Regions from separate parts of the Paenibacillus sp. MAHUQ-45 genome, predicted to be linked through region 3. Evidence: riboswitches for the same ligand, from Rfam matches in the RefSeq annotation. Region 3 holds a riboswitch; each other region holds the start of a gene.
What was found. A riboswitch is a leader RNA that binds a small molecule or an ion and turns the genes downstream of it on or off. The one in region 3 is predicted to bind cobalamin.
Positions count from the first base shown of each region.

Region 1 (7,634 bases), on a different contig from region 3:
CCTATTTTAATACCAATTCTATGTTTATTCAATATATACACTATTAATTTTCCCAAGATGATATAATATGGGATAAATCCAGATAATAAAATCCTTGATATGAAGGGTTTATTTGATAAATTTTTCGTTTGAAAAAAATAATCCCTGTGACAGGTTATATAATGACGGCTATAAATCCAACCGGGCGGAGCCGCCGCTGGAGCTGATTCCCCAGTTCGATCTAGTGAAGGAAGTTGTAGCAGAGCTTGGCGTACCCAACGTCGGGCTGGTAGGCTATGAGGCCGATGATTGCATCGGTACACTGGCAGCCGGTTATGGTGAAGAATCTGAGGTTTACATTATTACCGGAGATCACGACATGCTTCAGCTTGTTACGGACAACGTGAAGGTCGTGATTATGAAAAAAGGCCGTTCCAACTATAAGGTGTATGATCCGGCGGAACTGCTGGAGGATAAAGGTCTTACGCCTGCCCAGGTCATAGATTTGAAAGGCTTTATGGGCGACACAAGCGACAATTATCCTGGCGTTCGCGGCATCGGCGAGAAAACGGCACTTAAGCTGCTAACTGATTATGGTACGGTCGAAGGCGTTATCGAGAATTTGCAGCTGCTGCCTAAGGGAGTGCGAGCCAAGATCGAAGCCGATCTCGATATGCTGCATCTATCACGGGAACTGGCAGAGATCCGCTGTGATGTTCCGGTGGTCTGCACGTTGGACGAGTGCCTGTGGGCGCTTCAGCATGAATCTGCGGCTCGTAAATTCAAAGAGCTGGAATTCGGCAGCCTGATGCACCTAATTGCCGAGATTCAGGAAGAAGAAGGTATTGTGCAGATCGAGCTTGGCGATTTGGGCTAGAGTAATACAAAGTTAGAGTCTAGTGAAAAGCCCTGCAGTGCAGGGCTTTTTGGTATGCTGCAAGGGAGAGTGGCGGGGGGAATCCGCTAATAACCCAGTTTGTATCGGTATAGATGCGGTACATATGAATTGTGGCTACTTCGCTCTGATTGCATAGTATATTGAGTTCAATGTTTGGACACCACATTTATTTTCCGGGGGTAGCACGCATGAAGTCCAGAAACAGCAATACGTCGGCCTATCTGGCCGCTATTCTTTATGCCTCAATTATTGGTTTTTCCTTTTTGTTCGTCAAAATGACGGTCACCGAGGCCAATCCGCTGGATGTGCTAGCGCATCGCTTCGCTATTGGCTGGATCGCAGTGGCCGTACCCTTTCTCTTCCGCTGGGTCAAACTCCGTTTCACCTGGAGTGATGTTCGCAGACTGCTCCCGTTGGGCCTGTTATCTCCAGTGCTGTTCTTTGCGCTTCAGGCGTTCGGTCTAATGAGTGCTTCTTCTTCGGAAGCAGGCATCATTCTGGCGATGGTTCCGCTGTTTACCGCGCCGATCGCGGCTTTTTTTCTTAAAGAACGAACGAATGTTATCCAGAAGCTGTCCATCCTGCTGTCTGTATCGGGTGTTATTTTCATCTTCGCGATGAAGGGAGGCGCTGGCTGGAGTGGCAATAATGTGGCTGGACTGGTGTTACTGGTGCTGTCTGCACTGAGTATGGCAGGTTTCAGTGTGCTGGCAAGGCCGTTGACACGGAAGTATACGCCTTTGGAGATCTCTTTTGTTACTATGGCTATGGGCTTTATTTTGTTCGTGGCTGCTGCTTTGATCAGGCATGGAACGGCAGGCACACTGAATGTCTTCTTCCAGCCGTTCGCAGATTCCAAGTATTTGCTGGCTCTGCTGTATCTGGGTATCCTGTCTACAGTGATTAGCAACCTGTTGTCCACTTATGCGCTAGCCCGGCTAGAAGCTTCCAAGGTCAGCGTCTTCAATAACCTGTCTACGCTAATCTCTATAATCGCCGGAGCCATGATTCTGCACGAAGAACTGACGGTGGCACATATTATTGGCACCTTCATGATTATTACAGGGGTGCTTGGCACCAACTTCGGAAAGCTTCCTTGGAAGTCCAGAGGTGATGCTGCGTCGCTGAATGCGGGAAAAAGCCCGGGTGCCTGATTTTGAGTAAAGAGCTGATTCATCATCTATTACGGATGGGAACGGCTCTTTTTTTTTGAATGTAAATTGGAAGGAATTCCTAACCCCCACTTTTATCACAGACACGTAATGCCAAGTCCGCTATGATGTACAAGATCAATTAGCGATAAAACAAGGTGCCCTTGGATGCCAAGGGGTAACAGGGAATCGGGTGCAACTCCCGAGCGGTCCCGCCACTGTATAGGAGAGCCGTTCTTCACCAGGTCACTCGAAGCAAGATTGGGGAAGACGAAGAGCCGGCGTTATCATCCGAAGCCAGGAGACCTACCTTGTTTTCGCACACCAAGACTCTACGCGGATAGGAGCGGTGTACGAATTGACGGAAGAGCTGAAGGCGGCAAGCGGCCCATGCAATGGCGGACTGTGGATAAGTTCCCTTTGCACAAGGTGACTGCTAGTTTCTGCTGTCTTGAACGGAGTGAGACTGGAATGTGAATTCCGAGCCCATCCCTCTCTTTCGTAAGCAATGGCGTACATAGATCTCCCACCTGTTAGGGTGGGCTTTTTTGGCTTTCAAAGCTTACAAATGAACTTAACGTGGAGGGAAATGGGATGAAACAACGCAGGATGTGGAGTTTTATGCTGCTGGTCGCCGGATTTACCGTGTATTTGCTATTTAATGAACCGGGAACTGCACAGGCCATGCACATTATGGAGGGATTTCTGCCAGTGGGCTGGGCGCTGTTCTGGTGGGCGGCATTTCTGCCGTTCTTTATTCTAGGAATTATGAGGTTGAAAAAAATGACGAAGGACAATCCGGAGCTGAAGCTGCTTCTGGGCTTGTCCGGGGCCTTCACTTTTGTACTGTCAGCACTCAAGATGCCTTCTGTCACAGGAAGCAGCTCTCATCCGACGGGAACCGGTCTTGGTGCAATTATGCTTGGTCCGCTGCCCATGGGCGTTATTGGCTCAATTGTGCTGCTCTTTCAGGCGCTGCTGCTTGCCCATGGTGGAATTACTACGCTTGGTGCGAACGCCTTCTCGATGGCGGTGGCTGGTCCTTTTGCCGGCTATGCGGCGTACAAACTGATTATGGGGACGACCCAGCGCGAAAAACTCGCGGTATTCAGTGCGGCAGCCATCGCGGATCTTATGACCTATGTGGTCACCTCAGTCCAGCTGGCAGTAGCATTTCCGGCTGCCGATGGCGGGGTGATGGCTTCGTTCATGAAGTTCGGAAGCATCTTTGCCATCACGCAAATTCCGCTTGCCATCAGTGAAGGATTGTTGACTGTGCTGCTCTGGAACTGGCTGAAATCTTATAGCCCGCATGAGCTGTCTTTACTGAAACGCCAAACGAAAGGGGCCCAATCCTAAATGAGTGCCAAATGGAAAAATGCCTGGATGCTTCTGGCAGTCGTTCTGCTGGTTGTACTGCCGTTACTGTTTGTAGAAGGGGAATTTGGCGGGGCTGATGATGCTGCAGAAGGCGCGATCACAGAAATTGATCCTTCATATACCCCTTGGTTCAAGCCGCTGACGGAGCTGCCGGGAGAGACCGAAAGTATGCTATTCGCCTTACAGGCGGCTATCGGTGCCGGGGTGATTGGCTATACGATCGGTCTGCTCAAAGGAAGACAAGGCAAGCAGAAGCTGAATGATCAGAAGAATTGACGCTGTCTCCTATGGCAATGCTTTTCGCAGCCTGTCTCCGATGTGGAAAAGCGGATTCGCCGCAGTCATGTTCGTGCTGTCCTTTGTTCTGGACCCAGCTTTACAACTAGCTATTTCACTATGGCTGATGATCTGGTGCATCTTCTATGCCAAGATCCCGATTCAGTTATACGGGATGCTGCTGGGTTCCGCATTGCTGTTCTACTTGATCAGTCTGCCAGTCCTTGTAGTAGAGATCGGCCGTCCGGCAGCCGGAGAGGCAATGGTGGTAATGCCGTTGCCAGGATCTTCACTCTCGCTCTATATGACGGCTGCTGGACTATGGCGAGGTGGGCTGCTGCTGGCAAGAGTGGCAGCTTGTCTGTCGTGCTTCTTTTTTCTGATTCTTACCACGCCGTTTGGCGAACTGCTACAGGTGCTCAGCAGATTGCGGATGCCGCAGATTGTACTAGAACTGATGCTGATCATGTATCGTTTTTTATTTTTGCTCAGCGACACCGCACATGGCATGATGCTGGCCCGGCGATTGCGCGGTGGCACAAGGGGATTTATGCCCAAGCTGCGAGAGGCTGCGGGGATGGCTGGCGTTTTGTTCGCAAAGACGGTTCAGCGATACCATGGTCTATCTCAAGGGATTTTGACCAGAGGGTTTGCTGGCGATATTGTTTTACCGCCCTGTGAGACCCGTCCGGTTCCGGTTCGGTATGCTATTGAGGCTTACATCGGAATGACTGTATTGGTACTCGTTCAGAGCTGGTTGGCCTGGCGATTGTGAATACCGTTGATCCCATCATTTGGGGTCGATAAAGGAGAATCATCATGAATAACTCAAGTCTGGCTTTTGAGGAAGTGGTGTTCCGGTACCCGGACACGAGGGAGCCTGCATTGCAGGGACTGACTGCGTCCATTCCTAAAGGTTCCAGAACAGCTGTGCTGGGCCATAACGGATCGGGTAAGTCCACGCTATTTCTACACGCGGTGGGTATTCTCCGGCCGCAGCAGGGAGTTGTGAGGAAGGATGAGGCAAGGCTGTCCTATGCCCCCAAAGACCTGGCTTCCCTGCGCCGCAGCGTCGGGCTGGTGTTCCAAGACCCGGAGCAGCAGCTGATTTTAAACACGCCTCTTGAGGATGTATCGTTTGGGCTGCGGGGTTGCGGTATGGCTGAACCTATGATCAAGCTGCGCTGCCGCGAGGTACTGGAACGGCTGAACTTAACAGAGCTAGGAGATAAGCCTATCCACCAGCTTAGTCTGGGACAGAAAAAACGGACGGCGCTGGCCGGTGTGCTGGCGATGGAACCAGAACTGATCCTGCTAGATGAGCCAACAGCTTATCTGGACCCTATGTCCGAAACGCTGTTGCTGGAGGCGCTTGATGATATACATGCCCGAAAGGGAACTACACTGGTCATGGCTACACATGACATGAATCTGGCTTACCACTGGGCGGACTGGATTATTGTCCTGGATAAGGGAATATGCAGGGCGTGTGGCAGGCCAGAAGAGTTGTTTGCCAGCCGGGAGATAATGCAGACCATCGGTCTGGGTTTACCGTTGCTGGCTGATGTATGGCAGAGCTTGCCGCCGGAGCTGATATCGGGGCAGAAGGCGCCCCGGACTGCGGATGAGTTCAAGGCTGCTCTGAGTGCACTGCTTACAAGTATTGAGAGGCGAGGAAGTACGGTAACGAGATTATAAAGGGACGAGGAGAATTATGGATAAACAGGGCAAGCTGCTGATCATCGGTTTTGGACCCGGTGCAATGGAACATATTACGGGTCGGGCACTGGCGGCAATAGAAGAAAGCGAAGCGGTAATCGGCTACAACACCTATGTTGAGCTTATCAAGCCACTGCTGCGGCATCAGGAAATAGTCGGCACAGGCATGACGGAAGAGATCAGCCGGGCGCAGGAAGCTGTACGCAGAGCAGAGACAGGACAGACTGTTGCTGTAATATCCAGCGGGGATGCCGGTGTATACGGCATGGCCGGACTGGTGTATGAGGTGTTAATTGAACGGGGCTGGAACCCGGAAAAGGGGATCCAGGTCGAGGTGATTCCCGGCATATCCGCCATCCAATCATGCTCATCGTTGCTTGGCGCACCGATTATGCATGACGCTTGCACGATTAGTCTCAGCGACCATCTTACACCATGGGAGAGCATTGCGACCAGAGTGGAGGCGGCAGCGGCAGCGGATTTTGTTATCGCGTTCTATAATCCGCGCAGCGGGAGGCGGACCCGGCAGATCGAGGAGGCCCGGAACATTCTACTGCGTTATCGCGAGCCTGGAACGCCGGTCGGCATTGTCAAAAGCGCCTATCGTGATCGACAGCAGACCGTCGTAACCACACTCGAGGACATGTTGGAGCATGAGATTGGCATGCTGTCTACTGTCATTATCGGCAACTCGGCGACGACGGTTTTCGAGGGGATCATGATTACCCCGCGCGGATATGAGCGCAAGTACAGCCTTGGCGCGGAGACACAGGCGCTGAAGCCTCACGAGCGGCTGCGGACCTCGGCGGAGCCGTGGTCATTGACCGCGTCAGAGGGAGTCACCGGGCAGCGGGGCGAAGCCGTTGCTTGTCACCCTGCAGCAGGAGGAGCAACCTGCGCAAAGGCAGTACAAGTAGAGGGCACACCCCAAGTGTTCCCGGCCTTGAAGCAGTCAGCAGCGATAATGGCTGCAGAGGGTGGAGAGGCTGAGGCAAGGATCTTCACAGCGGAGCTGGAAGTCTTGCCTCCAGTGGGCAGCCGGACATTGACGGGGGCTCAGTTGGCGCTGCTTGCAGAAGTGGCGGGACCAGCGGGCCAGGTTACCCATACACGAGAAGGGCATTTCCTGCTCCGCAGCATAGCGTGCCGACCACAAGAGCTTGCCCGCAAGCTTCTCGGGGCAGGAATGCGTGTCATGCAGCAGGGGAGCTTCGTGCATGTGGAGACCTGCGGCTTCTGCGAGGGCCGGAGAGCAGGCGGCCTGGGTGCGGCCATAAGATTGAATTATCTTCTGGCCGGACAGCCGGTGCCAAGGGAACTTAGAATCCAGGTCAACGGTTGCGGGATGACCTGCAATTCTGCAGTGCTAGATGACATCGGGGTGGTCTACTCCAAGGGCAGCTTTGAGCTGTATCTCGGGGGCAAGAAATCCGGACGCAGTCCCCAAGCGGGTACTCTTGCCGGCCAGGGGATGAACGAGGATGAAGTCATTGAAGCCGTTATGGCGGTTGTAGGGAGATACCGTGAGCTGGCGACGGAGAACGAGCGTTTCCATACCTTTTTTGCGAGGGTGGGGCTTGCAGGAATATGTTTAGGTTCAGATCATGAGGCGAAGGTCACGAAAGTCGAGACGGCTGTGAGAACAGTATTGCTGGTAGGGCATGGCAGCAGAGTGGCGGAAGGCAACGATGAATTAAGGGCGTTCGCGAATTTGCTGGCAAGACGCAGACCAGAGCTGAAGTTCGAGACCTGCTTCATTGAATTGGCCGGTCCTTCCATAGCCAAAGGTATTGAGAACTGCGTGCAGGGTGGGGCAACTGCGATATATGTGGTGCCGATTATTTTGTTCGCGGCTGGACATTCCAAGCTGGATATTCCTCAGGCGATCGATCAGGCCAAGGCTCGGTACCCTGGTGTTGATTTCATCTATGGACGCCCAATCGGTGTGCAGGATAGGGCGGTGGAGATTCTGTTGGACCGGATCTCCGAAGCTGTGCCAGTGATTCCTTCAAAACAGCCGAATCCACAGAAAGAGGTTTCAGTTGAGAAAAAGGTGAACATTCCCGACGAGGAGACGGTAGTTCTGCTCATGGGCCGCGGTGGGAGTGACCCTGATGCCAACAGCGATTTTTGCAAGTTAAGCCGTTTACTCTGGGAACAAACCTCCTATAAAAGTGTTGAGAGCTGCTTTATTGCCATTGCCAAGCCTTCCCTTGCAGCGGGGCTGGAAC
Region 1 covers NZ_JBYUPV010000010.1:226,994-234,627, reverse strand. Annotated here, with positions in the region: gene AC3Y23_RS21435 (5'-3' exonuclease) at 113-856, shown strand; gene AC3Y23_RS21430 (DMT family transporter) at 1,066-2,031, shown strand; cobalamin riboswitch at 2,168-2,356, shown strand; gene AC3Y23_RS21425 (energy-coupling factor ABC transporter permease) at 2,623-3,387, shown strand; gene AC3Y23_RS21420 (energy-coupling factor ABC transporter substrate-binding protein) at 3,388-3,684, shown strand; gene cbiQ (cobalt ECF transporter T component CbiQ) at 3,668-4,459, shown strand; gene AC3Y23_RS21410 (energy-coupling factor ABC transporter ATP-binding protein) at 4,504-5,382, shown strand; partial or broken gene cobJ (precorrin-3B C(17)-methyltransferase) at 5,399-6,230, shown strand; gene AC3Y23_RS21400 (sirohydrochlorin chelatase) at 6,368-7,634, shown strand, end outside.
Region 1: it holds a riboswitch for cobalamin, as region 3 does, so the genes downstream of both, AC3Y23_RS21425 (energy-coupling factor ABC transporter permease) here and AC3Y23_RS26260 (S-layer homology domain-containing protein) in region 3, are expected to answer to the same signal.

Region 2 (7,634 bases), on a different contig from region 3:
TCCCGTTTGGCTAGACTCAACCAGCTAAAATGGTCTAAGCGAACCGAGCCAGTTCTAGTTCCCCAATAAAAGAAACCAGCAGGCCTCCCCACGAAGAGAGAGCTGCTGGTTTCTTTTATAGTTCTATATTGTAGCCTACAGCGCTACATTTAAGCTTTGCTTACGCTAGTCTTTGTTCTTGCGATCGAAGCAGCCTCAACCATGTTGCGCAGGGCGCTTTCGGTTTCTGCCCAGCCGCGAGTCTTGAGTCCGCAGTCCGGATTGATCCAGAACAGTTCTGGGTCCAGTACACGCAGAGCGCGGTCGATGTTGACAGTCATTTCTTCTACAGCCGGTACGCGCGGGCTGTGGATGTCGTATACGCCAAGGCCGATGCCTTTGTCGTAGTCTTGCTCCTCGAAGCTTACGATCAGTTCGCCGTGGCTACGGGAAGTTTCGATGGAGATAACGTCCGCATCCATATCGGAAATGGAATCGATCATGTTGTTGAATTCGCTATAGCACATATGCGTATGGATTTGCGTCGTATCTTTGACATCGTAAGTGGAGATACGGAACGCTTTAACCGACCAATCCAGGTAATGCTGACGGTCTTCTGGCTTCAGCGGCAGACCTTCACGAATCGCAGGCTCATCCACTTGAATCATTTCAACACCAGCGTCTTCCAGTGCCTTCACTTCATGACGCAATGCAATCGCGATTTGGTTCGCCACTTCTTCACGGCTCAGGTCATCGCGGACGAACGACCAGTTCAGGATCGTTACCGGTCCAGTCAACATGCCTTTTACCGGAAGCTTGGTGCGGGATTGTGCATAAACGCTCTCTTTAACTGTCATTGGCTCGATGAAAGCAACGTCAGCATAGATTACCGGTGGCTTCACGCAGCGGGAGCCATAGGATTGCACCCAGCCATTGCGAGTGAACAGATATCCAGCCAGCTTCTCACCGAAGAATTCAACCATGTCTGTACGTTCAAATTCGCCGTGTACGAGTACATCAAGTCCCAGCTTCTCTTGGAATGTGATGACTTCGTCGATTTGATCGCGGATATATTGATCATAACGCTCTTGGTTCCATACACCTTTACGCCATTTGAGACGTGCTTGACGAACTTCCGGTGTTTGCGGGAAGCTTCCAATCGTTGTTGTTGGCAGCAGTGGCAGGTTCCATTTCTCTTGTTGTACTTTCACGCGCTCTGCGAATGGCAGGTTACGGTTTGCAGGAAGTACAGCCAGCTTACGCACCTCTGCAGCGATATCTTCACGGCCACGCTCAGGCAGCGCACGGAAGGTAGCAAGCGCATCGCGGCTAGCTTGCAGCTCAGCAGCAACTGCATCACGGTTTTCCAGTGCAGAGCTAATCAGCTTCAGTTCAACCAGCTTCTCGTTTGCGAATGCCAGTGCGTTCTTGATTACCGATTTTACTTTATCTTCGCCTTCTACGGTTACCGGTACATGCAGCAAGCTGGAGGACGGTTGCAGGAATACACGATCCAGGCTAACATGAGTCGCCAGTTTGTCGAGCAATGCCAGCTTGGCATCCAGGTCGGAGCGCCAAATGTTACGGCCGTCGATGATACCAACGCCAAGAATCTTGTCTTCCGGCCAGCCAAGACGCTCGATCGACTCGAGGTTTGTACCGCCATCGTGCACGAAGTCCAGACCCAGACCTTGTACAGGCAGCTTGAGCAACGCTTCAAGCGGTTCAGCAGCTTCGAAGTAGGTTTGCAGGATGATGTTCAATCCAGGCACAGCTGCAGCGATTTCTGCATAAATCGACTCAAGCAAGCTGATGTCTTCATTGGTAAGCCCAGTTACAACCGCAGGCTCGTCCACTTGAACCCACTTCACGCCTTCTTGCTGAAGCTCTTGAAGCAGTTGTACATATACAGGCAGGAAACGCTTAGCGATTTCAGCTGTTTCAGAAGACTGGAAGCCTTTGGAGAGCTTCAGGAAAGTGTACAGACCGATGACAACCGGCTTTCCTTCGATTCCTGCTTTCTCTTTGGCAAAACGATATGCTGCAAGTGGCTTGTTTTCGGTCAAACGCGGCGTTTGATTGCCGATCTCCGGAACGATATAGTGATAGTTCGTGTTGAACCATTTTGTCATTTCGCAAGCAGTGGCTGTAGCATTACCACGAGCCATTGCGAAGTAAAGATCCAAGCCGATATCTCCGCCGTCGTAATCATAACGTGGAGGCACAACGCCGAACATTACGGCTGCATCCAGGACGTGGTCGTAGAATGTGAAATCATTGACCGGAATCAGATCAATGCCAGCTTCCTTTTGAGTTTGCAAATGCTCAAGCTGGATTCTCTCCATTTCGGAGCGGAATTCCGCTTCATCTTTTTGACCAGACCAGAAGGTCTCCAGGTTCTTTTTCCATTCGCGGTTCTTCCCGATTCTCGGGTACCCGAGGTTGCTCACTTTTACTGTTTGCGTCATTCCTAGGTTCCTCCCCTATCTCACTAATAATCTATATACGTCATGTTTTATACCCAAAAAAGGCGTCTCTCCCTGTAAGAAGTCAGAGGGAAAGACGCCCTAGTATTATACATACTTGTAGCTGGTCTAACACCATCCTATCTTCCGTAGGTAAAGCTGTGCTGTCGAAACAGGCAGGTCTCCTGGCTGCGGCGTCTACATCTTCAGCCGTCTTCCCGAACAGCATATGCTGCCAGTGACGAGGGTTGCTGAAGACTCTTCCGTTACAGTGGCGGGACCGCGTCGGTCTTGCACCGAACTTCCCTATTAAGCCATCCGGTATGTCTATCATCCGGCAGGCACCTGTATCCGTTATTCAGTTTCGGGAATGAATATAACGTCATGATACTGGAATACCAAGTAAACCGCAATAGATTATGAGTGTAACAGTTATACGGAATCCTTATAGCCAGTTAGAAGAAAATAATATACACCACTGCTGCTAGCACAATTCGGTAGATAGCGAAGGGCAGCAACTTAACCCGATTGATCAGTTTCAGGAAGAAACGCATCGACAATAGGGCGAAGACAAAGGCGCTGATGAAGCCAGCGATGAAGAACGGCAGCGACTCCATCGTGAAGTATTGCCAGTTCTTCATTAAAGAAATCAGTGTAGCTCCGGCCATGACCGGCACGGCCATAATGAACGTGAAGTCGGCTGCTGCCCGGTAGCTCATCCCGAGCAGTACGCCCCCGGAGATGGTTGAACCGGAGCGGGAAAAGCCCGGCCACAAGGCGAAGCACTGCATCAGTCCAACGCCTAGCGCTTGTTTGTAAGTCACTTGATCGACCGTTTCAGTCTGCACCTTCTTCGGCGCAAAACGGTCGGCACAAATCATGAATACAGCACCTATGACGAGTCCAATCAATACAGTTGCCGTCGAGAACAGATGGTCATCAATATAATTCTCTGTAAGTAAACCTAGGACCGCGGCAGGAATCAGGCCGATCAGCACCATACGAAGCTTCAGATGCCCTCCTTCACCGGAAGACTGCTGTGGCTGTCCATCCTGTATAGGCTGCATTTCTTTGCGGCTGAACCGCTTCAGACCCAGCAGATCAATGAATCTTTTCCAGAAAATAACGACAACCGCCAGGATAGAACCCAATTGAATAACTACTTTAAACGTATTCGCCGTATGTTGGCCCAGAAACGCCTGTGACTGCAGCCACATATCATCCACAATAATCATATGACCTGTAGAGGATACGGGAGCAAACTCGGTTATACCTTCGACGATGCCTAGAATAATTGCTTTAATAATCATGAGCAGGTCCATGTTACATCCTCCTTAAATTTTTATGCAGATTGCGCAGATAGCGACTTCGGATGAAGAAGAAGTAGAGTACCTGTGCGACAAAATAAACCGCCAACACCGCTCCTGTCTCCGTCACAATCGACAGGTAGAACAAACGCTGCAGCGCAATAAAAGCAAACAGACTATGCAGTATAGCCAGTCCAATTGGCACAAAGAACATCAGGGACATCTGAAATGTCACAATTCGGTCCAGTTCCCGGTCCGTTAATCCCATCTTAGCCAAGGTGGAATATTGCAGACGATCATAATCCAGATCCATGTACAGACGGAAATAAAGAAAACTGCCAGCTGCAATGAAGAATACTGTGCCCACAAGCAAAGAAGCGAACAGCATTGTACTGTACAGTGTCTTGTGGATCTCAAACAATGTGCCGCTGACCGCAATCGCATAAGGGTAATCGGCCTCGTACGCCTTCTTGCCCTTGACGGAAAGATCAGTCGCGATTCCAACTGTCTGCAGCAAATCTGCGACATAGAATCCTGTGTACTTATCTGTCTGCACGGGGTGGATAGTGTCATATAGCTCATCACTAACCACAATGCCGCTAAAGTCACCCCCGTCAACGCCGTTCAGCATCGGGAGCAGATGGTTCGCAATCGGTAATTCCTCCGTGTAGCCGATCTCCCGAATTATGCTCCCCTGCCGCAGTGTATACGTAGCCTTGACTCGTTCACTCGTCAGACTACGATCCCGCTGGGAACCGATCATAACCAGTCCGTCATGCCCTTCAAGCGGACCTTCGAACGAACGGAAGCCAGCCTTCAGCAGCGCCTGCTTATAAAGGCTGTAAGAGATCAGCGGTAGCAGCCGGGTCCGATCCGGGCCAGTCTGCGATATCACTTCTGCATATTTAATCGGAATGCTAAGTGTATCAAAGGGCAGACCACGGCCTTGGAGCTCTCTGCGAATGCTATCCAGGTGCTGTTCTGTTTCTGCCGCGCTTTCCGTACTTTTAGCCACATAGCCCACAGCCGCCGGATAATTAAGCTTCAGTTCCCGGGTCAATGTCTGAATCGAAGCAAATACACCTACAGAAGTGAAGGACACAGCCGAAATAATCGTGATGATAAAGAACATGCGTCCGTTCTCTCTCCAGCGGGATGACAGACCTGAGAGTGCGATCAGATTAATCCGATGCCAATAGAACCGCCGAGTTCTCTTCAGCAGCTTCACAATGTAAAGACTCAGTTGGGTATAGAACAGATAAGTTCCAACTACCGTAATAGCCACAACAGGCAACATAATGACATCCACCAAAGCCGCGCGCACTGTAGCAGCCATTACATACCCAACGATTAGGCAAACTGCTGACAAAAGCGCAAGCACTATAGAAGCCTTAGGTTCTTCTTCATTCTTGCCTTCACCCTGGAACAGCGGCATCGGGTCTTCAGGACCCGTTAGAGCAAACGTACACAGCGAGATCAGTCCAAACAACAGCACAAAGCTGCAAATGGTCAGCACTGGGGCCTGCCAGGGCAGATGAAAGGGAAGCGGTTGAATGCCAAGGAAGCCGGAGCCGATCATCAAAAACAGCTTGCCAAGCAGCAGGCCCAGTCCGGTACCGGTGACAATTGCCGTGCTGCCGATCATCATATTTTCCAAAAAAACCATCAGGTGCAGCTGCCGCTTCGTCATCCCGTGCATCAGCAGAATACCAAATTCCTTCTTGCGGGACTGCAGAAAAGAGCCCACCGATACAAGTACAAACACAGAACAAAATACAAAAATGGACCCTTCGGCTACCATCATTGTCCGCGTGGCGGTACTGAAAATCAGATCCTTAGACAAATCCGGGTGATAAATAAACAGAGCGCACAGAAAGAAGATCATCACCGAGAACGAGCTGCTGACAAAATAGGCGGCGTACTTCCGCTTGTTACGAATTACATTTCTATAAGCGAATTGCCGAAAGGTCATGGCCCGCGCCTCCCAGCAGCGACAGCATATCAATGATATTCTGAAAGAAGGCGGCCCGGCTGCTGCCCCGGTACATCTCGCTGTGGAATCGCCCGTCTTTGATAAAAATCACCCTGTGACAGAAGCTCGCGGCCACGGCATCATGTGTAGCCATCAGCACCGTCGCCCCCTCCGAAGCATTGATCTGCTCCAGCATACCCATCACTTCAGTCGATGTTTTGGAGTCCAGATTGCCTGTAGGCTCGTCGGCCAAAATCAGCGCAGGTCGGTGGATCATCGCGCGGGCGATGGCCGTCCGCTGCATTTGCCCGCCGGAAATCTCGTACGTCCGCTTCTTAAGCAGATGCCCGATGCCAAGTGTTTCCGATACCTGTAGCAGCCGGCTTTCCATCTCCTGGATAGAGGCTCCAGCCAGTGTCAACGGCAAGATGATGTTCTCTTCCACGGTGAGCGTGTCGAGCAGATTGAACTGTTGAAATACAAAACCCAGCTCATGACGGCGGAACAAGGCCTTCTCTTGTCTGCTGAGCAGATTAGGGTCTCGTCCACCAATCGAAATCTCACCGGAGGTAGGCTGATCGATGGTGGCGATAACGTTCAGCAAAGTCGTTTTCCCGCTTCCTGAGGGTCCCATAATACCGACAAATTCGCCCTTTTCCACAGCAAACCGGATATGATTCAGCGCATGCGTGGACACTTGGCCCTCATAAATTTTGGATAAATTATTGACTTCAAGTATGGGCAAGTGTCGTCGCTCCTTCCGTGGCCTGGAATGGTTTTATTATACAAACACGTCACAGGCGCTAGCTATTTCTGAAACTTACAGTTACCTTACACAATTGTAAGGTGGTTAGAATACAATCCGTACTGTGGTGCCTTTTCCTACTTCTGAAATGATGCTTACCTCATAACCGAGCTTGGTACAGATCTGCTTGACCAGGTACAACCCCATTCCGGTGGATTCCTGAAAATTCCGGCCATTTACGCCAGTAAAATAAGGGTCAAACACCCGCGGCAGATCGCTCGGCGGAATGCCTACCCCCTCATCACGTATATCCAGCACTACCCTGTTATTCTGCAGGTAGCCTGCAAAATGAATGACTGCTCCCTCTTTTACCGTGTATCGGACCGCATTTGTAATGATTTGGGTCAGCACAAAAGATAGCCATTTCTCGTCCGAGGTCACAGCAATATTGTCTTCTACTGTAATAGACGGATATACACGACTACGGATGAACAGTCGCTTCTGCTCTGAGGTGATTCGCCGCAGGACGGTCTGCAGCTCCATCCGCTCCACGTAGAAATCATGCTCGAACGTATCCAGTCGTGCTGTATACAGCACGGTCTCCAGTCCTTTCTTCAGACGGTCCAGCTCGTCTCCGATCGCCGTGAAGGGCGGGCCATCTTTATCTTGAATAATTAGATGAATGACAGACAACGGGGTCTTCATGCCATGAACCCATTGATTGATGAAATGAATATGCTCCTCTAACTTGTGGCGGTAGCTGTGCAGATCATTTTTATAGAGGCGAAATTGATGAGTTAGCAGCCCGCGCAGACTCTCAGCCAGCGGCGTATCCTGCGATGGCCCGCCCGTTTCATCCAGCGTGGAAGGCCGAGCAGTCATTCGTTCGTAAAAGGTCCGGTTGGAGATGTAACGGAAACCGAGGTAGACAAGCAGCAGACAAGTGCTAAGAATATCGGCATACAGACTGACACTGACGTCACTGCCACCATCCAGTCTGTACACCAGTGTAATGACTGCTAGCTGGGACAGATATACAAGGATTAACGTCTTTTGCTCCCGTAAAAATAGCTTCACTCCCCATTCCCCCAGTTCGGTGTCAGCCGGTAACCTTGGCCGCGCACGGTCTGCAAGCCGTCATGGATCTCCAGCACCGCTAGTTTTTT
Region 2 covers NZ_JBYUPV010000001.1:620,559-628,192, reverse strand. Annotated here, with positions in the region: gene metE (5-methyltetrahydropteroyltriglutamate--homocysteine S-methyltransferase) at 150-2,447, opposite strand; cobalamin riboswitch at 2,603-2,808, opposite strand; gene AC3Y23_RS02800 (undecaprenyl-diphosphate phosphatase) at 2,900-3,766, opposite strand; gene AC3Y23_RS02795 (FtsX-like permease family protein) at 3,768-5,723, opposite strand; gene AC3Y23_RS02790 (ABC transporter ATP-binding protein) at 5,698-6,468, opposite strand; gene AC3Y23_RS02785 (sensor histidine kinase) at 6,574-7,545, opposite strand; gene AC3Y23_RS02780 (response regulator transcription factor) at 7,542-7,634, opposite strand, start outside.
Region 2: it holds a riboswitch for cobalamin, as region 3 does, so the genes downstream of both, metE (5-methyltetrahydropteroyltriglutamate--homocysteine S-methyltransferase) here and AC3Y23_RS26260 (S-layer homology domain-containing protein) in region 3, are expected to answer to the same signal.

Region 3 (7,634 bases):
TGAGCTTGTGCTGCTACGCTAAACTGTGATTGAACTGGTAACACACTTGGTGCTGCACCTTGACGGTAACCTGTAAGCTCCACATCATAAGTGCCTGCAGGCAGGCCAACAAAACTGGCTTTCCCCTCACTATCTGTTGTAACCGCATGATCCCCAATAGCTACCTTTACCCCTGGGGCAGGCTTGCTAACAGTCTTGGACGGTGTCGTGTTCCAATCTACCGCATCATTATAGACCTGAACCGTAAAGCCTTCTCCTGGAGCAGGGATGGCCGGCAATACGTTTACATGATTATTCAGACTTGTATCAGCATCGCCGTAGAAAAATAGAACTTGTTGGCCTGCATTAAGAGCATAATCAGCAGCATCTACATCCGACACTCTCCAGTGCCCGTCTTGTTGGAAAGCATATTTCCAGCCGTCAGAGGCACCGTACTGCTGCTGCGAAATTCCGTTAATGCCATTAAGTTTGCCGTTTTGTATATCCAGCGGTATATTATTAGCCTTAGTGACCTCTACCAAAGCCTTAAACGCCGTTGGCGCTTCCACAGCCCCGCTAGTGATCCTTCCTTCAGGGCCTTCAATTGTAATTGAAGCCTGAACGGCCGGTTTTTGTGAAGCCGGTTGCTTTAAGTTATAGAACTTATCTCCTTTAAGGAACAGTTGATAGGAGATTAGTGCTTGCAGTGCCTGTTCAGTTGCAATGCTATCAGATGTTCCTGACATAGCATGACGGAAGCCGCCATCAGTAGATTGGTAAGCTAACAGGTTGGTGATAAGGTTGTGTTGGCCCTTGGTGAACTCTGGTCCTGTCGGGTCAATACCAGCAGTAGTCAAGCCAAGAATAGCCTGTGAGTTAGCCTCACTACTCACGCCCCAACGGCTGTCATAGCCGCCGTCCTTGTTCTGATTCTTGGACAGCCAATCAACGGCACGCTGGCCTGCAGACTCGACTTCAGGAAAGCCGTTGTAAGTGTAGAGAGACTGTAAAGCCATCCCCGTTATATCTGCATTGGAACCAAAAGCCGAGAAGACACCTGACGGATCTTGTTTCGAGATGAGATTATTCGCAATCCGCTCTTTGCTCCAGACTGCATCATCAGGCACATTATATTGTCCGGCTGTAATAGCTAGCAATGCATATATAGGGCCATTTATGCCTTGTGCCGCTACGTCCTTGCTATTATAAATCGGCTCAAGAAGATTATAGCCGCCGAAGTTGGTTGCATCACGACCGATTGCCGTAACAGCCAGAGCCAACCGGGCATACGTGGTTACATACGGAGGAGAAGAAGCAGTCATCGTACTCTTCACGCTCTTCTCAAGTCCGGTAATATAACTATCCGGTATCTTAATTCCAAGCCGCCCGTAGCTCATCGCAATCCAGTCAGAAGTATATCCTTTATTCTGTACATACTTTATAGCGTCTGTAATTGCCTGTTGAACATCTACCGGTTCTTGTGCAGCCGCAGCAAACGCCGCTGCGCCGTAGGTAGCATCTGTTACGCTAGTTTCTGTAACTCCTTGTCCAGTAAGGCTTTGCTGTGCTTCGGCGAAGGCTTGTCCTGCCGGCACCAGCGAAGAGCCAAGAATGGAGATGACCAGCAGTAGTGCCAGTCCAAGCGCAAGCGCTCGGGATGATAACATTCTTTTCATCATGAACCTCTTTTCCTTATAATTTGGTTTATTCTGGTAAAAAAATAAAACCACCCTATTATGAAGGGTGGTCAGAACAAACTTAGCTTGAGGGCAGACGTACGGGAATTTCTTTCCCGGAGTACAATCCATCTGCAACTGGTTCCCGACCTCACCCCCCGAAGGCATGGGAACACTTTGAACAAGGCAGGTCTCCTGGCTCATGCCTCATCGCTTCTTTCCGCCTTCCCGACTCCTTTATAGGAACAGTGGCATTTGAAAAGTCGCTCCGCATCTACAGTGGCGGGACCGCGCCGGATTTTGAACCGGTCTTCCCTTTTAAGCAAACTCAGATATCTGAGTCTGCACCTTCTTCATTAAATATACTACTATTAAATTTTAATATTCCTAATAATAGCTATAATCCCCCGGTATGTCCATAGAAAAACTGCCAGAATCGGTATTGTTCCATATTGACAGCGAAAAAAACTCCTGAATGCTGTATAGCCATAACTTGTCCAAGTCATAACTCAGCAGCTGTTCAGGAGTAGCAACTATTTTTTCGTTTTTGGTTTTGTTGTAGCCGTCGGCTCAGGGCTTGGGTCGTCCTTCACCGAAGACTCATCAGAGGTTGGTGCAAGAGCCTTGTCGGACAATTTCAGCTTATAGTCCCCAGCCTCAATGGTGTCGCCCGGTACCAGCGCAGCCCCAGGCTCCAGCGCAAGGGTTACCTGATATTGGCCCTCTTTCGGAACTACTTGTCCACTTTCTGGCGTAAGCGAAGGTGAAGCGGCAGGATCAATTGTTGAAGAAGACTGCTCTTGCTGATTCGCAGCATGATTAGCTTGATCAGACACTGCATCCTTGGCATTAGCAGATGAATGCGGAGAATTATCCGTTCCCGTTCCATCTGCATTTCCAGTTGCATGGTCAGCAGCAGAATTTTCTTGCCCGGAGGAAGACTCTAAATCCGATGAAGGCAATGAACACGTACTAGTCGTAGCTGTTACTTTATACGTACTCTTGGTGTCATCGGTATTGAGCAGACTAATCTCAGCCGGCTTGAAGCTTTCGCAATCAGCAGCAGTAGGGAAAATAAACTGCAGCTTGCTACCCTCCTCCTGCTCTCCGTCAGGTGCCAGCAGATAGGCCATGACCGGCCGCTGGTCGGTACCAGCAGTTTGGGCCGGACTTGGCTGCGGACTAATCTCCGGTAGGGTACTATCCTTCCCGTCCGGTCTCAGCATGCTAACAGCTATAATTGCAATTATCAGGACAATTCCAATCGCGAGCCCCGAGATCAGGATTTGAAATCGGCTGCGGCTGACCCACCGCGCCAGCGGTGAAGCCAATTGGGAGCGGGCTTCATTATATACATTTTGCAGAGCAGGATGTGCAGCTGCAAGATAGGATTTGCGGAATTCGCGATTCTTGAATGCTTCTCGGTCATTACTGAGGAAATATTTCAGAATCGCTCGGCGGTACCCCGGCTGCAGCTTCTTGTTCGAGATTACAAACAATGGATTGCCTTGTGTCCAAGCCAGGAAGCGGTAGACGGTCTCTTTATCCGAACCTGCTTTCTGGTTAACCAGCTCCAGCAGCGCTTCGTAATCCAGCGGTCCCCCCTCACGGCGACTGCTATAGTAAAAGCCCAGCGGCAGCCGTTCGAAAGGTTCAACGGACCTCGCCTCCTTCAGCCAGCGCCGTCCAAGGAGCTGCACATCATCTAGCTCCTTTGGAGTCAGTTCCGCGAAGATTCCTTCATCCGGCTTCTCTTCCCCGAACCAGCGGTAAGCGGCCCGCAGTGCATTCTGCTTCTGCTTGCTGATTTGATCCAGCGGCGGATACCATTTAGCAGCACCCTTCGGATAACGCAGGAAGGCAATATCCAGTAGCTGTTCCTTTGTTAGTTCCGCCAGGGACAAACGGTTCAGCAGAAAACGGTCAGCGGCTGCAGCCAGTCCGCGCAGAAGTTCAAGCGCCTCAGGCTGGATACCACCGCTGCGCCGCCGTTCCTTCTCGGCTTTCTCCACACGCTCATGGATCCCGGCCGCAGCGGCAACAGGATCGGCTTCACGCTGAAGCTTTTCCAGCAAATAATCCTTGGTTTTGTCCTCAATAAAGGCCTGCTGAAGCACCTCGGGCAGCGTACGCCCCCAATAGAGGACAAAACCGGCAATATCCGCTGCCGATGTGGCGGCAGCCAGACGATTCTCCAAATACGGCTCCAGAAGCTTCCGGCGAAAGATCGGCTGGGCCAGCACTTTTTTGAAAAAGGCCGCACTCAGCTCTTCTTCACTCTCGATAATGGTATACGCTGCCTTCAGGTCGTCCTCGCGCCCTTGGTTGCTGTTATTCAGCATCCCGTTAATGAAATAATCGACGATACGGTCCCTGTAATTATGTCCCGGCAGCACATAGTAAGCCTTGAAGCTCTCCATTACCGCAGGTATCAGTGGCCCCCCTTGCCTGATCAGATCATATTCACGGTCAAATCGCTCTAGAAAAATATCATTCAACCGGACTCGCGACTGTAGCGCGCCATCCCCTTTGAGATAATCAAGCAATCCACCGAGAACGGCATATTTGTTCTGTTCATATAAGCTTTCATTGCCTTGTTCAATCTCGTAAAATACAGCCAATTCGTTATATAGCCCCAGCGATAGCTTGCGATCCAAGCTTTCCCCGTCCAACATCCGGTCGGCAAATTGACCAAAGTCATTCATGCTACTGCCGCTGCTCGTCACCTTCCAGGCCAGATCAGCATATGGCTGCCGTGAATCCCCGAAATCGACATTACTGCTGCGCCCGGAGACGAGGTCGAACGTAAAATCCTTCTCCACAGTGCGGTCGCCGGGGCGAAGTGAACCTTTCTCTACAAAGGTCAAATGAATATATTTGCGGCTCTTTGGCTCATTGGCGTACGTAATGACACCCAGTCTGCGACGGAACTCATTGGGTAGTGCGCCAAAAATAACCTCTGTTAGCTCTGCTGCCCGCTTCGACAGCTCTCCAATCGGTACATCCAGCGACACATAGATCTTCTTCTTGCCGGCCACGGAAGTCATCACCGCCTGCAGCAGTGCCTTGAACAAGCCCTCCCCAATGTTCAGAGAAGATAGCACTGTCACAGGGTCGACCTGTGTTCTCCCCGCCACCAGAATAGAAGGCAGCTCTGGCAAAATGCCACCCAGCTCACCTGTGTAACTCTCCGCAAAATCCGCATGCAGCCAATCCCCATAACGCTCTACAATCTCTTCTGCACGAGCAGCCGGAACAACAAAGTTATGGGCGAAAAAAGCACTCCGCTGCCCCGTGAAATCTGCCGACTGATAGCGGCTGTTGCCGATGACGGTCTCCCCGTTCTCCGTATGGAACAGGTGTAGGGCCGAGGGGTAGGCTGATTCGTCCTTCTCCCCGCGCGCCGTAAGTTCCGCCGGAGCATCATAGAGGCAGAAGGGATGAAGGATTTTTTTGATAAAACCGCCGTCCAGCCCTTCCGACTTTGCTACCGTATCGAACCCTTCTGTGGAGCGAAAAATCCCGCGCCGCTCCCGGGTGTACATCTGCTGAGTGATCATCGCCCCTGAATGATTCTTCACGGGCCGTCGCTCCCCTCGATGTATTTCAGCTTGTGAAGCAGCCAGATGAACGGCTCGTCCACCCGAATCGGGCTGACAACTCCTTCAATCTTCTGATTCACAGGATTGCTGCCGAGTGCGGATACGGCAAAATAAGCAGTGTTGGAGAAATACACATCCATCGTATCCTTGAACGGGCGGTCCACCTTGCCGATAAACCGGCGAATTTCCCCGTCAATGTTGTGAAATTCGTCCAGATTTAACGTTTTACGATGCACATAGTTATTGAAAACGTTGCTGTTGGACTTGATGTAATCGCCGTCTTCATCTTTTAACGAATGCAGCATGTCGCTCTTCGCAAGAACGATTGCGGTAGGAATGTCCGTCTTGCTCTTCTCCTGATAAGCAATAAAATCACCGAACATGGTCAGCACAACGTCGCGCGGCTCATCATATTGCGAGACCCATTCCCCCGGACGATCGCCCAGGTTGATGCGAATCTTCTCACGCACCGAACGGATTTGTAGCGGATCGACCATAAACAGGATACCCGCAGAGTTCTTGATATGCTGTCCGTGCAGCCCCAGATAATCCTGATCGACCATACCTTCACCCGCAACATCGAAGAAGACCAGCGTCAGCGGTGGTTTGCTTTCATCCTTGAAGACAAATTGGAAGATGAATGGCTCCTGCATCTTTTCCTTCTGTGTCGAAGCCAGCAGATCCCCGCGTTCAAACAGCGGCTCTTCATAGAGCGTGCGGAACTTGCGGCTAATCTCGGCATTCAGCGGCATGCAGGCAGCATCAAAATGCCCGGCCGTGGTGTGCTGGAGCGTATGAATCAACGCCGTCATGTACACTGACTTCCCTACTTGGGAAGCACCGATAATAGAGATAATATTGCTTGGTACCTTGCCTGCTGTGACCGGAAGCTCGTTATGGCAGGATGGGCATAACCGTCTACGTGTAAGCACCCCATAGCGGTCCGTCAGACCAGTGAGCACATTGTCTGTGTAATGATGATATTCCTCAGGGATATCGGCTGGACGAATAATAGCCTCAATGTCATCCACAGTATCCAGCCCGAAGCGTTCACGGTATTTATTGAGCGCATCATCCTCGCCAAGAGCGTAATTCTCATCGTCCTCCCGGCTATGCATAGCCCGAAAGACCACGTCCTCCGGCGCAAATTTGGTAAAGCAGAAGGGACATACGATATCGTAATAGAGCGGTCGCGGCTGCGACTGATTCTTTTTCATAAAGCGGCTAAAAAAAGACATCTTTCATCCTCCTTAAAGCTTTACGCAGTAAAGCCCGTTTCGTTCACACTGGCCAGCCTGGACTGCGTGAAGTATTGCAAATCACCTTGCTCCTGGTGCAAAGCGCCTTACTCCGGTACCAGTTCATAGACAAGCCCATACTTCCGTCCATCTGTGAAAAAGATACGTACAAAATCATCCTTGCCGATCTCAATCGGCGGAAGCTGGTTACGTCCGGCGGCAAAGTCCTGTACGAACGGAAAGCGAATGCCATCGTCTTTGCCCGCAGGATGACCGCCACGTTTCTTAACATAACACAGCACATCTCTTGCTACCGGGACCTCTGCCGTAATGGACATATGTACGGTCTTTTGCTTGGCGAACAATCCTTTTTTCTGAACAATAGAGTAATAGATCCGTGCCTTGCCCGCACTGACAAGCACGCGGTTGGCGTCGTCCCTCTGCTGTACCAGCACGGTCTCACCGTTCTCCGTATGACGAGCATAGACGGTGTAAGCGACCAGCCCGATATCATCAAGCCGGTCACGATAACCGTTATTAGATTTGTATTCTTCACGTGTATAGAGCTTCATTCCGCCGGGCGGAATGTCTCCGGCCACAGGCTTATCCGCAGGGCCTTTATGAATGCATACGGCCTGCACACCATCCGGCCAGCGCCATCTCAGCGTGCAGAACCGATCCTCCACCTGTGTTGTGATCTCAGTGATCAGGGGTGTGGATGAATCTGCTTCAGCATACCTCATGACAATAGCTCCTTTCCACTTCTCCTAGAATCCCTTGCTTCCCCGATTTCTGCGTGGCCGCTCAAAGCTGTCCGATGTCGTAACCGCGGCAGGCGATCTCGTGCCTCTCCGGGTCAATCGGCCTTCGCCAACCGGAATGACTCCGGTGAACACCCCAATGATTGCAGCCAGAACCAAAACAGCCAGCAGGCGGATGAGCGCATCACTGAAGGTGTGGCCGCTAAGACCGTATTCCAGAATCAAACCTGCCAGCAGACCAGATGCGGCGCCGCCGATCCCGAAGCTCTTGGCCAGATGGCGGTTGTCGAAGACAATGCCCAGTCCCAAGCCCAGTGCAGTCCCGATAAGAAGCAACGACAAGATCCGGACCGCCGCATAATAAGGACTGTTCTCTGT
Region 3 covers NZ_JBYUPV010000017.1:32,384-40,017, forward strand. Annotated here, with positions in the region: gene AC3Y23_RS26260 (S-layer homology domain-containing protein) at 1-1,646, opposite strand, end outside; cobalamin riboswitch at 1,824-2,022, opposite strand; gene AC3Y23_RS26265 (GAP1-N2 domain-containing protein) at 2,189-5,236, opposite strand; gene AC3Y23_RS26270 (TRAFAC clade GTPase domain-containing protein) at 5,233-6,495, opposite strand; gene AC3Y23_RS26275 (beta-mannanase) at 6,603-7,238, opposite strand; gene AC3Y23_RS26280 (vWA domain-containing protein) at 7,263-7,634, opposite strand, start outside.